One region of the Pseudomonas fungipugnans genome, then DNA from elsewhere that is predicted to be linked to it. Evidence: predicted binding sites of a transcription regulator. Region 1 holds the regulator's gene; each other region holds the start of a gene.

Region 1 (4,134 bases):
AGGCCTGGTACAGGCCGATCAGGGTCGCGTACTGATCGACGACCTGGACGTCAGCCACCAGCCAATGCACGGCCGTGCAAAGGCAGGTATCGGCTATCTTCCGCAAGAAGCGTCGATCTTCCGCAAATTGTCGGTGGCCGACAACATCATGGCCATCCTCGAGACCCGCAAGGAGCTCGACAAGGCCGGTCGTCGCAAGGAGCTGGAAAGCCTGCTGCAGGAATTCCACATCAGCCACATCCGCGACAACCTGGGCATGAGCCTCTCCGGTGGTGAACGCCGCCGCGTGGAAATCGCCCGGGCGCTGGCGACCGCACCCAAATTCATCCTCCTCGACGAACCCTTCGCCGGTGTGGACCCGATTTCGGTGGGCGACATCAAACAGATCATCCATCACCTCAAGGCCAAAGGCATTGGCGTGCTGATCACCGACCACAACGTCCGTGAAACCCTGGACATCTGCGAAACCGCCTACATCGTCAACGATGGCCAGCTGATCGCCGAAGGCGACTCCGCCACCATCCTGGCCAACGAGCTGGTCAAGGAAGTGTATCTGGGCCATGAGTTCCGCCTGTAAGCGCTGAAGTGTCTGGCGGATTGTCCGGGCGCTTGCTTCAATAAAAAATCAATCGTTTTTTATTGTTACAGCGCTCTAGGCAAACACTGCGCTTCAAAGATGTTCGGCTTTCAGCAAGGGCACCCTGTCAATAAAGCTTTATAGGTTTTTATTGTTACAGCGCTCTAGGCAAACGCTGCGGTTTCGGGCATATAATTTGCTTATGTTTGGCGCTTCGGCGCCCTGTAGTGGATGGCGCATGTGCGCCGGCGAATAAGGTGTTAAGCCCCAGCCATGAAACCATCGCTAGTCTTGAGAATGGGCCAGCAGCTGACGATGACACCGCAGCTGCAACAGGCCATCCGCCTGCTCCAATTGTCGACCCTGGACCTGCAACAGGAAATCCAGGAGGCCCTGGAGTCCAATCCGATGCTCGAACGCCAGGAAGAAGGCGACGACTTCGATAATGCCGATCCCCTGGCCGACAAAGCCGAACAGCAACCCAACGCCGATATTCAAGAGCCCTCCTACCAGGAAACCGCCCCCACGGTGGATAACCTAGAGGAAGGCGACTGGAACGAGCGAATTCCCAACGAGCTGCCCGTCGACACCGCCTGGGAAGACGTCTACCAGACCAGCGCCAGCAGCCTGCCGAGCAACGATGACGACGAGTGGGATTTCACCACCCGCACATCCGTAGGCGAAAGCCTGCAAAGCCACCTGCTCTGGCAATTGAACCTGGCACCGATGTCCGACACCGACCGCCTGATCGCCGTCACCCTGATCGACTGCATCAACAATCAGGGCTACCTGGACGAAACCCTTGAGGAAATCCTTGAGGCCTTCGATCCGGAGCTGGACATCGAACTGGACGAAATCGAAGCCGTCCTGCACCGCATCCAGCAATTCGAACCGGCCGGCATCGGCGCCCGCAACCTGGGCGAGTGCCTGTTACTGCAATTGCGCCAGCTCGCAACCAAAACGCCCTGGCTGGCCGAGGCAAAACGCCTGGTCACTGACTACATCGACCTGTTGGGCAGCCGCGACTACGGCCAACTGATGCGCCGCATGAAGCTCAAGGAAGATGAACTGCGCCAAGTCATCGAACTGGTACAGAGCCTCAACCCGCGCCCTGGCTCGCAGATCGAGTCCAGCGAAGCCGAGTACGTCGTACCCGATGTGATCGTGCGCAAGGACAACGAGCGCTGGCTGGTGGAGCTGAATCAGGAGTCGGTGCCACGGCTGCGGGTCAACGCCCAGTACGCCGGTTTCGTGCGCCGCGCCGACACCAGCGCCGACAACACCTTCATGCGCAATCAGCTGCAGGAAGCCCGCTGGTTCATCAAGAGCCTGCAAAGCCGTAATGAAACCCTGATGAAAGTGGCCACCCAGATCGTCGAGCATCAGCGCGGCTTTCTCGAATACGGCGACGAAGCCATGAAACCGCTGGTACTGCATGACATCGCCGAAGCGGTCGGCATGCACGAATCGACGATTTCCCGGGTGACCACGCAAAAATTCATGCACACCCCTCGGGGTATTTATGAACTGAAATACTTTTTCTCCAGCCACGTCAGCACCTCCGAAGGCGGCGAATGCTCGTCCACGGCGATCCGCGCGATCATCAAAAAACTGGTTGCCGCGGAAAATCAGAAAAAGCCGTTGAGTGACAGCAAGATCGCTGGTTTACTGGAGGCACAAGGCATTCAGGTGGCTCGCCGCACCGTCGCCAAGTACCGCGAATCCCTGGGGATCGCGCCTTCGAGCGAACGCAAGCGGTTGATGTAAGCCACAGCACAGCGTTCCAGTGGCAGGTATTCCTACCTGCCGCTTTATGCACTGGCAACGAAGGAGAAGCTGTATGCAAGTCAACATCAGTGGACACCAACTGGAAGTGACTCCCCCCCTGCGCGAGTACGTTGAGGCAAAACTCAAGAAGATCGCCGGGCATTTCGACAAGATCACCAATGTGCAAGTCACGATGACGGTCGAAAAGCTGAAACAGAAAATCGAAGCCACGCTGCATATACCCGGCGGTGAAGTGGTCGCCAACGCCGAACATGACGACATGTATGCGGCAATCGACCTGCTCACCGACAAACTGGATCGCCAACTCCTAAAGCATAAGGAAAAGACCCAGCGCCAGCTTCAAGGCGCAACCGGTCGTTAACACTCCCAACCCATGATCCGACTTGAAAACATCCTGACCCCCGGCCGTTCCTTGGTGAACGTGCCGGGTGGCAGTAAAAAGAAAGCCCTCGAACAAATTGCCAACCTGATCGCCCGGGAAGTACCGGATCTGGAGATGCAAGATGTCTTCGAGGCTCTGATTGCCCGTGAAAAACTCGGTTCCACCGGTTTTGGCAACGGCATCGCCATTCCCCACTGCCGGCTCAAGGGCTGTACTTCGCCCATCAGCGCCCTGATGCACCTGGACGCTCCGATTGATTTTGATGCCATCGACGGTGCTCCGGTTGACCTGCTGTTTGTGCTGCTGGTCCCGGAAGCGGCCACCGATGCCCACCTTGAATTGCTTCGTCAGATCGCCAGCATGCTTGATCGCAAGGAAGTCCGTGATCGCCTGCGCAGCGCCCCAAGCAACGAAGCCTTGTATCAGGTTGTCCTGAGCGAGCAAAACGGTCAGTAATCATGCGCTTGATCATTGTCAGTGGCCGCTCCGGCTCAGGTAAAAGTACCGCGCTCGATGTCCTTGAGGACAACGGCTACTACTGCATCGACAACCTGCCCGCCGGGTTACTGCCGGAACTGGCCGAACGTGCATTGATTCACACCGAACTCGCACAGCCACTGGTCGCTGTGTCGATTGATGCGCGCAACCTGCCCAGCCACCTGTCGCGTTTTCCCGAATTGCTTGAAGAAGTCCGCAGCCGGCACATCCAGTGCGATGTGGTGTACCTGGACGCCGACGAAGAAACCCTGCTCAAGCGCTTTTCCGAAACCCGCCGTCGCCACCCGTTGAGCAGCGGCAATCGCTCACTGGCAGAAGCCATTGAAGACGAAACGCATCTGCTGGGGCCCATTGCCGACCTGGCCGACCTCAAGGTCAACACCACTAACCTGAACCTGTACCAGCTGCGCGACACCATCAAGCTGCGCCTGCTGAACCAGCCGGAGCCCGGGACCGCGTTCCTGGTTGAGTCCTTCGGGTTCAAGCGTGGCATGCCGGTGGATGCGGACCTGGTGTTCGACGTGCGCTGCTTGCCGAACCCCTATTGGAAGCCGGAATTGCGCGCGCTGTCGGGACAGGATCAACCGGTGGCCGATTATCTGGCAGCGCAACCGGATGTCGAGGAGATGTTCCAGGACATCTCCTCGTACCTGCTCAAATGGCTGCCCCGCTTTGCCGCCAGCAACCGTGCCTACGTCACCATTGCCATTGGCTGTACCGGCGGGCATCACCGCTCCGTCTACCTGACTGAACGTCTGGGCCAGGTCCTGCAACAATCCCTGAAGAACGTCCAGGTTCGCCACCGCGACCTCAGCTAAAGGATTCACACCGCGATGCCTGCTCTGGAAATTGAAATTATTAACAAGCTGGGCCTGCATGCCCGTGCTTC
Region 2 (4,134 bases), on a different contig from region 1:
TTGCGGGTGTTGACAGTCGATGACTCGTCGGTGGCACGCAAGCAGGTGACCCGTTGCCTGCAGACGATCGGCGTTGAAGTGGTGGCGTTGAACGACGGTCGACAAGCGCTGGATTATCTGCGCAAGCTGGTCGATGAGGGCAAGAAGCCGGAAGAAGAGTTCCTGATGATGATTTCCGACATCGAGATGCCGGAAATGGACGGGTACACCCTGACGGCCGAGATCCGCGGCGACCCGCGCATGCAAAAGCTTCATATCATCCTGCATACTTCGTTGTCCGGGGTATTCAATCAGGCGATGGTCAAGAAAGTCGGTGCCGATGACTTCCTGGCCAAGTTCCGCCCTGATGACCTGGCATCCCGGGTAGTCGACCGGATCAAAGCAGCAGATATCAGCTAGGGGCCTTTTGCCCCTGGCAGTCAACACGATTTAAGAGGCGGCATCTTTGTCTACGGGTAATTTGGATTTCGAACAGTTCCGGGTGTTTCTGGAAAAAGCCTGTGGCATTTTGCTCGGTGAAAACAAGCAGTACCTGGTTTCGAGCCGTCTCAACAAACTGATGGAAACGCAGGGTATCAAGTCCCTGGGTGAACTGGTCCAGCGTATCCAGACCCAGCCGCGCAGTGGTTTGCGCGAGCAGGTGGTGGACGCCATGACCACCAACGAAACCCTGTGGTTTCGCGACACCTATCCGTTTGAAGTCTTGAAAAACAAGGTACTGCCCGAAGCAATCAAGGCCGCTCCGGGCCAGCGTCTGCGAATCTGGTCGGCTGCCTGCTCGTCGGGTCAGGAACCGTACTCGCTGTCGATGTCCATCGACGAGTTCGAGCGGGTCAACATGGGCCAGCTGAAGATGGGCGTGCAGATTGTTGCCACCGATCTTTCGGGCACCATGCTGACCAACTGCAAAACCGGCGAGTACGACAGCCTGGCCATCGGTCGCGGTTTGTCGCCCGAGCGCCTGCAGCGATTTTTCGACCCGAAAGGGCCGGGCCGCTGGGCAATCAAGGCACCGATCAAGAGCCGGGTGGAGTTTCGCTCGTTCAACTTGCTGGACAGCTACGCCAGCCTGGGCAAGTTCGACATTGTGTTCTGCCGCAACGTGCTGATCTACTTCTCCGCCGAGGTGAAGAAAGACATCCTGCTGCGCATTCACAGCACGCTCAAGCCCGGAGGTTATCTGTTCCTTGGTGCTTCCGAAGCGCTGAACGGTTTGCCGGATCATTACCAGATGGTCCAGTGCAGCCCGGGGATCATCTACCAGGCGAAGTAACTGTTCGACGCCCGAAAGCGGATGTTTTCAGGTCAGCAATGCCAGTCAGTCACACTGACTGGCATTTTTTTTGGTGGGCATGCAGCGCCTGACGTTTTCGATAGCAACCCATGATTACCTGAGGTCGCTGTAGGTCAAAGGATACGCCGACAGCGGTGGATGGGTGTCTTGCCACTCCTGGGCAAACGCCTTGCCGGCGCTGATCTGATCAGGCGTCAACTCGCTTGTGACGGTTTCCAGGACGCCTGCCGCCTCGCGATGGCGGATGTATTCCCGAGTGTTGGCGACGACCAGCCACAGCAATCCATAACCCTTGATCGGGTCGTAGTTGAAGTTGTAGCGATCCAGGTTCTGTTCGGTATCGAACAGATGCAACAGCGCGTAGCTATAGTTGAGTACGGCGTTGAGATCGTTGTGCTCCAGTCGCTTGTTCAGCCAGTACTGCTGATAAGGGATATTGCGGTACATGCCTGCTCGATTGCTCAGCCAGTACATGGCTGGGGGAAAACCGGCATTGGCGGCCTTTCTCAGTATGACGTCCAGAAGACTTTCCCATCTGGCATTGGGTGGCCTGAGCGCTGGGTTTTTTTCATAGAGCAGGGCCTGGATGTAAATCGCTTCTGCATTGTTGGCGACGGCAGCCTTGTTCAGCCAGGCCATATCCTGGGTCAATTCGTACATCTGCAGCAGGGCACTGGCATCGCCAGCGTCGATCGCCGCTTGAGCCAGTTCCCTGGCTTTCTCACGCGAGTCGGCATCGCCCAGGCGCAACAGCGAATAGACATGATCCTGCGCCCCCGCCAGTTGATACCAGTGTTTGGCCGTGCCTGTGCTATTGCCTTCACGACGCCGGAAAATTTCGCCCAGCGCATATTGTGAGTCGCGATCACCTGCCGTGGCGGCGATTGTCAGGTCGCTTTCAGCGTTCAGATACTCGCGCAGATGGTAGCGGTTCAGGCCTCGTGTCCTGGCCGCTCTTTGCGGATCGGTCAACGTCGACATCAGCGAGTGCATGGAAGAGATAAGTGTATGTAGCGCCGTAAGTTCATCAGTGTGGGTGTGCATTGTCAGTACCTGTGCTTGTTGAAATGGGGTTACCAGCACAGGCTATCGAGGTGATGCAGCTCTGAAGCGGTACATATGTATGTCTGCCAAATCCTTTTGAACAGCGCGGTTGCCAGTGCCCAAGCGGCAGAAAAGCGGCAGACGGCGGAAACCCGTTGCCGCTTTTCTGGCATTGCGGCTTTGCCACGACCGGCAAAGCCCCGGTTTACGGGCGTGTGTGGATTGGCACGCGGCTTGCTATGTCTCTGTTACGAAAAAACAGGTCACCCGAAGGTTTCCCGACATGAGCATCAGCTTCGATAAAGCGCTCGGTATCCACGAACAGGCACTGGGCTTCCGCGCCCAGCGTGCCGAAGTGCTGGCCAACAACATTGCCAACGCTGATACCCCGAACTACAAGGCTCGGGACCTGGACTTCTCCAAAGTGCTTGCCGCACAGAACGAGAAAACCCAGAACGGCACCTTTGCCTTGAACATGACCAACAGCCGTCATATCGAAGCGCAAGGCCTGGGCAATGGTGACGAGTCGCTGCTGTATCGCACGCCGATGCAACCGTCGATCGACCAGAACACCGTGGATGCTCAGCTGGAACAGTCCAACTACGCGGAAAACGCCGTGGGCTTCCAGGCCAGCTTCACCCTGCTCAACAGCAAATTCAAAGGGCTGGTTTCAGCCCTGCGTGGAGAATAAGTCATGTCTCTTGCCAGCGTTTTCAACATTGCCGGTAGCGGCATGAGTGCCCAGACCACTCGCCTGAACACCGTCGCCTCGAACATCGCCAACGCCGAAACCGTCTCGTCGAGCATCGACCAGACTTACCGCGCCCGTCACCCGGTGTTCGCCACCATGTTCCAGGGTGGCCAGAGCGGCGGCAGCGATTCGCTGTTCCAGAACCAGGACGCCGCCGGTCAAGGCGTGCAAGTGCTGGGCGTGGTCGAAGACCAGAGCAACCTGGAAGCACGCTACGAGCCGAACCACCCGGCTGCCGACGCCAAGGGCTACGTCTACTACCCGAACGTCAACGTCGTCGAAGAAATGGCCGACATGATTTCCGCGAGCCGTTCGTTCCAGACCAACGCCGAAATGATGAACACCGCCAAAACCATGATGCAGAAGGTCCTGACCCTCGGTCAGTGATAAGGGGCTACGCAGATGAGTGTTACTGATTCCACCGGCGGCTTGAGCATGACTGACATTCTGGCCAACTCGTCCGTCAAGGCACCGACTTCCACTACGGGCGGCATTGCTTCGGCGGCCACTGCCGCGACCGGCGGCCAGACCCTGGGCAAGGATGCGTTCCTGCAATTGCTGGTGACCCAGCTGAAAAACCAGAACCCGCTGGACCCGCAGGACAACAGTGCGTTCGTCGCCCAGTTGGCCCAGTTCAGTAGCCTGGAAGGCATCACCACGCTGAACACCACCGTCAGCTCGATTGCCAGCAACGCCAGCTCTTCGCAGGCGTTGCAGGCGTCGTCCCTGGTCGGCCGTTCAGTGATCGTGCAGACCAACAGCCTTCAGCTCGATGATCCGACCAAAGCGGTCAACGGCTCGGTCAACCTGACGTCGTCCATTGCCAGCGGCACCGTGACCATCAGCGACAGCACCGGCAAGGCCGTCAAAACCATTGACCTGGGCACCCGCGCAGCCGGCAGTGCTGCGTTCACCTGGGATGGCACGGATTCGAGCGGTGCCACGGTTCCTGTCGGTACATACACCGTCAAGGCCAGTGCGCCGATCAACGGTACGGCAACTGACCTGGCAGTTTACCTGCCGGCCACCGTCAACAGCGTGACCC
Region 3 (4,134 bases), on a different contig from region 1:
TCACACGCAGCCCCATGACGGCGTCCAGTACCTTGAGGATGATGAACGTGACGATCGCGGTGTAGATCACCGTGAAGCCCACGCCTTTGCATTGAATCCAGACTTGCGCGGCAACATCGGTCACGGTGCCGAAGCCACCCAGGGCCGGTGCGGCGAACACACCGGTCAGGATCGCGCCGAGAATACCGCCGATACCGTGCACGCCGAAGGCGTCCAGGGAGTCGTCGTAGCCGAGTTTGCGTTTCAGGGTGGTGGCGCAGAAGAAGCACACCACGCCTGCGGCCAGGCCGATGATCAGCGAGCCCATCGGGCCCACGGTGCCGGCAGCCGGCGTGATTGCCACCAGACCGGCGACCACGCCCGATGCGATACCCAGTGCGCTTGGTTTGCCGTGGGTGATCCACTCGGCGAACATCCAGCCCAGTGCAGCGGCAGCGGTCGCGATCTGGGTGACCAGCATCGCCATACCGGCAGTGCCGTTGGCCGCGGCGGCGGAACCGGCGTTGAAGCCGAACCAGCCGACCCACAGCATGGCCGCGCCCATCAAGGTGTAACCGAGGTTATGCGGTGCCATCGGCGTGGTCGGGAAGCCTTTGCGCTTGCCCAGTACCAGGCAGCAGATCAGGCCCGCCACACCGGCGTTGATGTGCACCACGGTGCCACCGGCGAAGTCCAGTACGCCCCAGTCACCCAGCAGCGAACCCGGACCGCTCCAGACCATGTGTGCAATCGGCGCATAGACCAGGGTGAACCAGATGCCCATGAACACCAGCATCGCGGAGAACTTCATCCGCTCGGCGAATGCACCGACGATCAGCGCCGGAGTGATGATGGCGAACGTCATCTGATAGGTAACGAATACCGCTTCAGGGAACAGCGCCGTCGGGCCGGTAATACTGGCCGGGGTGATACCGGCGAGGAAGGCCTTGGCAAAGCTGCCGACGAAGGAGTTGAGGTTGACGACGTTGGCTTCCATCCCGGTGGTGTCAAACGCCATGCTGTAGCCATAAAGGAACCACAGGATGGTGACCAGGCCGGTAATGGCGAAGCACTGCATCATCACGGAAAGAATGTTTTTGGACCGAACCATGCCGCCGTAGAACAGCGCCAGACCCGGAATCGTCATGAACAGGACGAGGGCAGTAGAGGTCAACATCCAGGCGGTATCGCCGGAGTTGAGGACTGGAGGCGCCACCGGATCTGCCGCCAAAGCCAGGCCGGGCATTACGATGGACAACAGGGCTCCTAGCCCTGCGAATTTACGCAGAGTCATATTGTTTTCTCCTGGGGCGTTGGGTTTGTGGCGGCTTAGATTGCGTCGGTATCGGTTTCGCCGGTACGGATGCGAATCGCCTGTTCCAGATTGACCACGAAGATCTTGCCGTCACCGATCTTGCCGGTGTTGGCTGCCTTGGTTATCGCCTCGATAACCCGGTCAAGATCCTTGTCGTCAATGGCGACATCAATCTTCACCTTGGGCAGAAAATCGACCACGTACTCCGCGCCGCGATACAGCTCGGTGTGTCCCTTCTGCCGACCGAAGCCTTTGACCTCAGTAACGGTAATGCCCTGCACGCCGATCTCGGACAGCGACTCGCGCACGTCGTCCAGTTTGAACGGCTTGATGATGGCAGTGACTAGCTTCATGAAAACTCTCTCCCGAATTGGTGGACTTGCCCCAGGAAAACAAACCCGACTCAAGTCTAAGCGCAGTGCCTGGCTTTGTAACGCACCGTCGGCCCTGATTGCCCGCCCGACGCCAGCTAACCACTCCTCACGAAACTTCCCCGCTCCGCTCGGCGCACTGCATTCGTCACAGCGACTGCATCAGTGCATGGGTCACTAGCGACTAAGCAGAAAGCTTGCCATCTCGCCCGAACCCACTGAATTCAATCCTTTGGTCGCTGCCGCAAGCCGCTTCCCGCCAATGCCGACGCCGTTACGCACAACAACAGTGCGCTGCCGTCCGTCCGCCTGCGCGAAAAGCGTGCATCCGTGCCTGCGCAAATGACTATAGACACTGCGTGATACACTGCCCGCCATTGTTTCCAGGACATTTCCCATGCTCGCGCCCAAAGACTTCCTCGACGCCCTGAGCGGCACCGCCTCCCGCCTCTTCAGCGGCGAAACCCCACTGCCGAAAAGCGAAATCGAAAGCCAGTTCAAGGCTTTGTTGCAAAGCGGCTTCAGCAAACTGGATCTGGTGAGCCGGGAAGAGTTCGATAGTCAGATGGTTGTGCTGGCGCGCACACGGGCACGGCTGGAGAGTCTCGAGACGAAGGTTGCAGAACTGGAAGCGAGGCTGAACCCGCCAGCCGAGTAACGCCACCTGACCACGCAATCCCCCTGTGGGAGCGAGCCTGCTCGCGAATAGCGTCACCTCGGTCTATCTGCCGTCCCACGTTGGCTAGACCCGGTTTCCAATCGATGGCCATGCTCGCTTTCGGCTTTTCGCAAATCGTCGGTCGACTGCAAATTCAGCCAGAACCCGGGTGAAGTTTTCAGGTAAATCGAACGCTTATTTGCCAGCTCAGGACTGACGCTTCCCTTTTGCATCACCAGATCACTCAGATCGCACGCCTGCTCATTCAACGAACGAGCCAACACCGCAATGGTGATACCTGGCGGCTCAAGAAATTCCTCTTTGTGGATTTCAGCAGGATGAACCGGTCGCATTTTACTTTTGCTCATTCTTCCCCTGTTCTCTGCGAACATTTTGCATCGCAGGCTAAGGCTCCATACGACGGGCCGCAAACCAGTCATTGATACTTCTTGTAAACCTCTACTCAGGCGCCGTCCCGCTGCTCGACTACCGTGAAAATACCCGCAGGAAGCGGTCCCGTTGTCAGCTCAAGGAACGACCCATGTCCCTCTCCATCGTCCACAGCCGCGCACAAGTCGGCGTCGATGCCCCTGCCGTCACCGTAGAAGTTCATCTGGCCAACGGCTTGCCATCGCTGACGATGGTCGGCCTGCCCGAAGCGGCCGTGAAGGAAAGCAAAGATCGGGTGCGTAGCGCGATCATCAACTCCGGCCTGCAATTTCCGGCGCGACGCATCACGCTGAATCTTGCTCCAGCGGATTTGCCGAAGGACGGCGGGCGTTTCGATCTGGCGATTGCCCTGGGGATTCTCTCCGCCAGCGTGCAGGTGCCGACACTGACGCTGGATGATGTGGAGTGCCTGGGGGAGTTAGCGTTGTCGGGCGAGGTGCGGGCGGTTCGCGGGGTGTTGCCGGCGGCGCTGGCAGCACGCAAGGCCGGGCGGGCGCTGCTGGTGCCGCGGGCCAATGCCGAGGAGGCCTGTCTCGCCTCGGGGCTAAAGGTGTTTGCGGTGGATCACCTGCTGCAAGCGGTGGCGCATTTCAACGGCCATACGCCCGTGGAGCCCTATGTTTCCAATGGTTTGCTGCACGCCAGTAAACCTTACCCCGACTTGAATGAGGTGCAGGGCCAACTCGCGGCCAAGCGGGCGTTGCTGATCGCGGCGGCGGGTGCTCATAACTTGTTGTTCAGCGGGCCACCTGGAACCGGGAAAACGTTGCTGGCCAGCCGTTTGCCCGGGCTGTTGCCGCCCTTGGCCGAGAACGAAGCGCTGGAGGTTGCGGCGATTCAATCAGTGGCCAGTTGTGTGCCGTTGAGCCATTGGCCGCAACGCCCCTTCCGTCAACCGCACCACTCCGCCTCAGGGCCGGCGCTGGTCGGTGGCGGCTCGAAACCACAACCCGGCGAGATCACCCTCGCCCACCATGGCGTGCTGTTTCTGGACGAACTCCAACTTAGGTGGACATGTCAACACTGTCGCCTCGTACCACTACCATCGTCGATGGTGGCAGATCGCTAACATGCTATAAACTCATCCTCTCCGTCCCCAAAGACCCAAAAGGATGTGGCAGTCGTGAACAAAAGCGTGGAAAGCACAGAAACACCCGCCCAGATTTTAAACGGCGTGTTTTGGGTGCCCGTAAAACTCGATAGAAAGATCCCCGGAGAAATAAAGATCCAACACGACGGGTCCTTTATTTTAACTACACAGAAAGCATTCAGCCGGGACGACTGCATCATTGAGGATACGGTCTATGGAGAGCTTGACTCGGGAGAAGCCGTATCAATACATAAAGCGATGTACCATCAAA

What was found. The regulator sigma-54, encoded in region 1, starts transcription at its own class of promoters, with help from an activator protein. The targets are predictions, from matches to a motif close to ANTGGCATNNANNTTGCTNT.
Positions count from the first base shown of each region.
Region 2: flgB (flagellar basal body rod protein FlgB) is a predicted target of sigma-54. The motif match lies at 2,560-2,579, and genes of this name have one in related genera.
Region 3: glnK (P-II family nitrogen regulator) is a predicted target of sigma-54. The motif match lies at 1,851-1,870, and genes of this name have one in related genera.

Region 1 covers NZ_JARBWL010000002.1:1,280,562-1,284,695, reverse strand. Annotated here, with positions in the region: gene lptB (LPS export ABC transporter ATP-binding protein) at 1-577, shown strand, start outside; gene POF45_RS20595 (RNA polymerase factor sigma-54) at 851-2,344, shown strand; gene hpf (ribosome hibernation-promoting factor, HPF/YfiA family) at 2,418-2,726, shown strand; gene ptsN (PTS IIA-like nitrogen regulatory protein PtsN) at 2,739-3,203, shown strand; gene rapZ (RNase adapter RapZ) at 3,206-4,063, shown strand; gene POF45_RS20575 (HPr family phosphocarrier protein) at 4,079-4,134, shown strand, end outside.
Region 2 covers NZ_JARBWL010000001.1:2,096,251-2,100,384, reverse strand. Annotated here, with positions in the region: gene POF45_RS08415 (chemotaxis protein CheV) at 1-399, shown strand, start outside; gene cheR (protein-glutamate O-methyltransferase CheR) at 446-1,273, shown strand; gene POF45_RS08405 (tetratricopeptide repeat protein) at 1,388-2,275, opposite strand; gene flgB (flagellar basal body rod protein FlgB) at 2,622-3,029, shown strand; gene flgC (flagellar basal body rod protein FlgC) at 3,033-3,476, shown strand; gene flgD (flagellar hook assembly protein FlgD) at 3,492-4,134, shown strand, end outside.
Region 3 covers NZ_JARBWL010000001.1:3,489,817-3,493,950, forward strand. Annotated here, with positions in the region: gene POF45_RS14930 (ammonium transporter) at 1-1,273, opposite strand, end outside; gene glnK (P-II family nitrogen regulator) at 1,309-1,647, opposite strand; gene POF45_RS14940 (accessory factor UbiK family protein) at 2,063-2,323, shown strand; gene POF45_RS14945 (HigA family addiction module antitoxin) at 2,377-2,691, opposite strand; partial or broken gene POF45_RS14950 (YifB family Mg chelatase-like AAA ATPase) at 2,865-3,773, shown strand; gene POF45_RS14955 (ApeA N-terminal domain 1-containing protein) at 3,897-4,134, shown strand, end outside.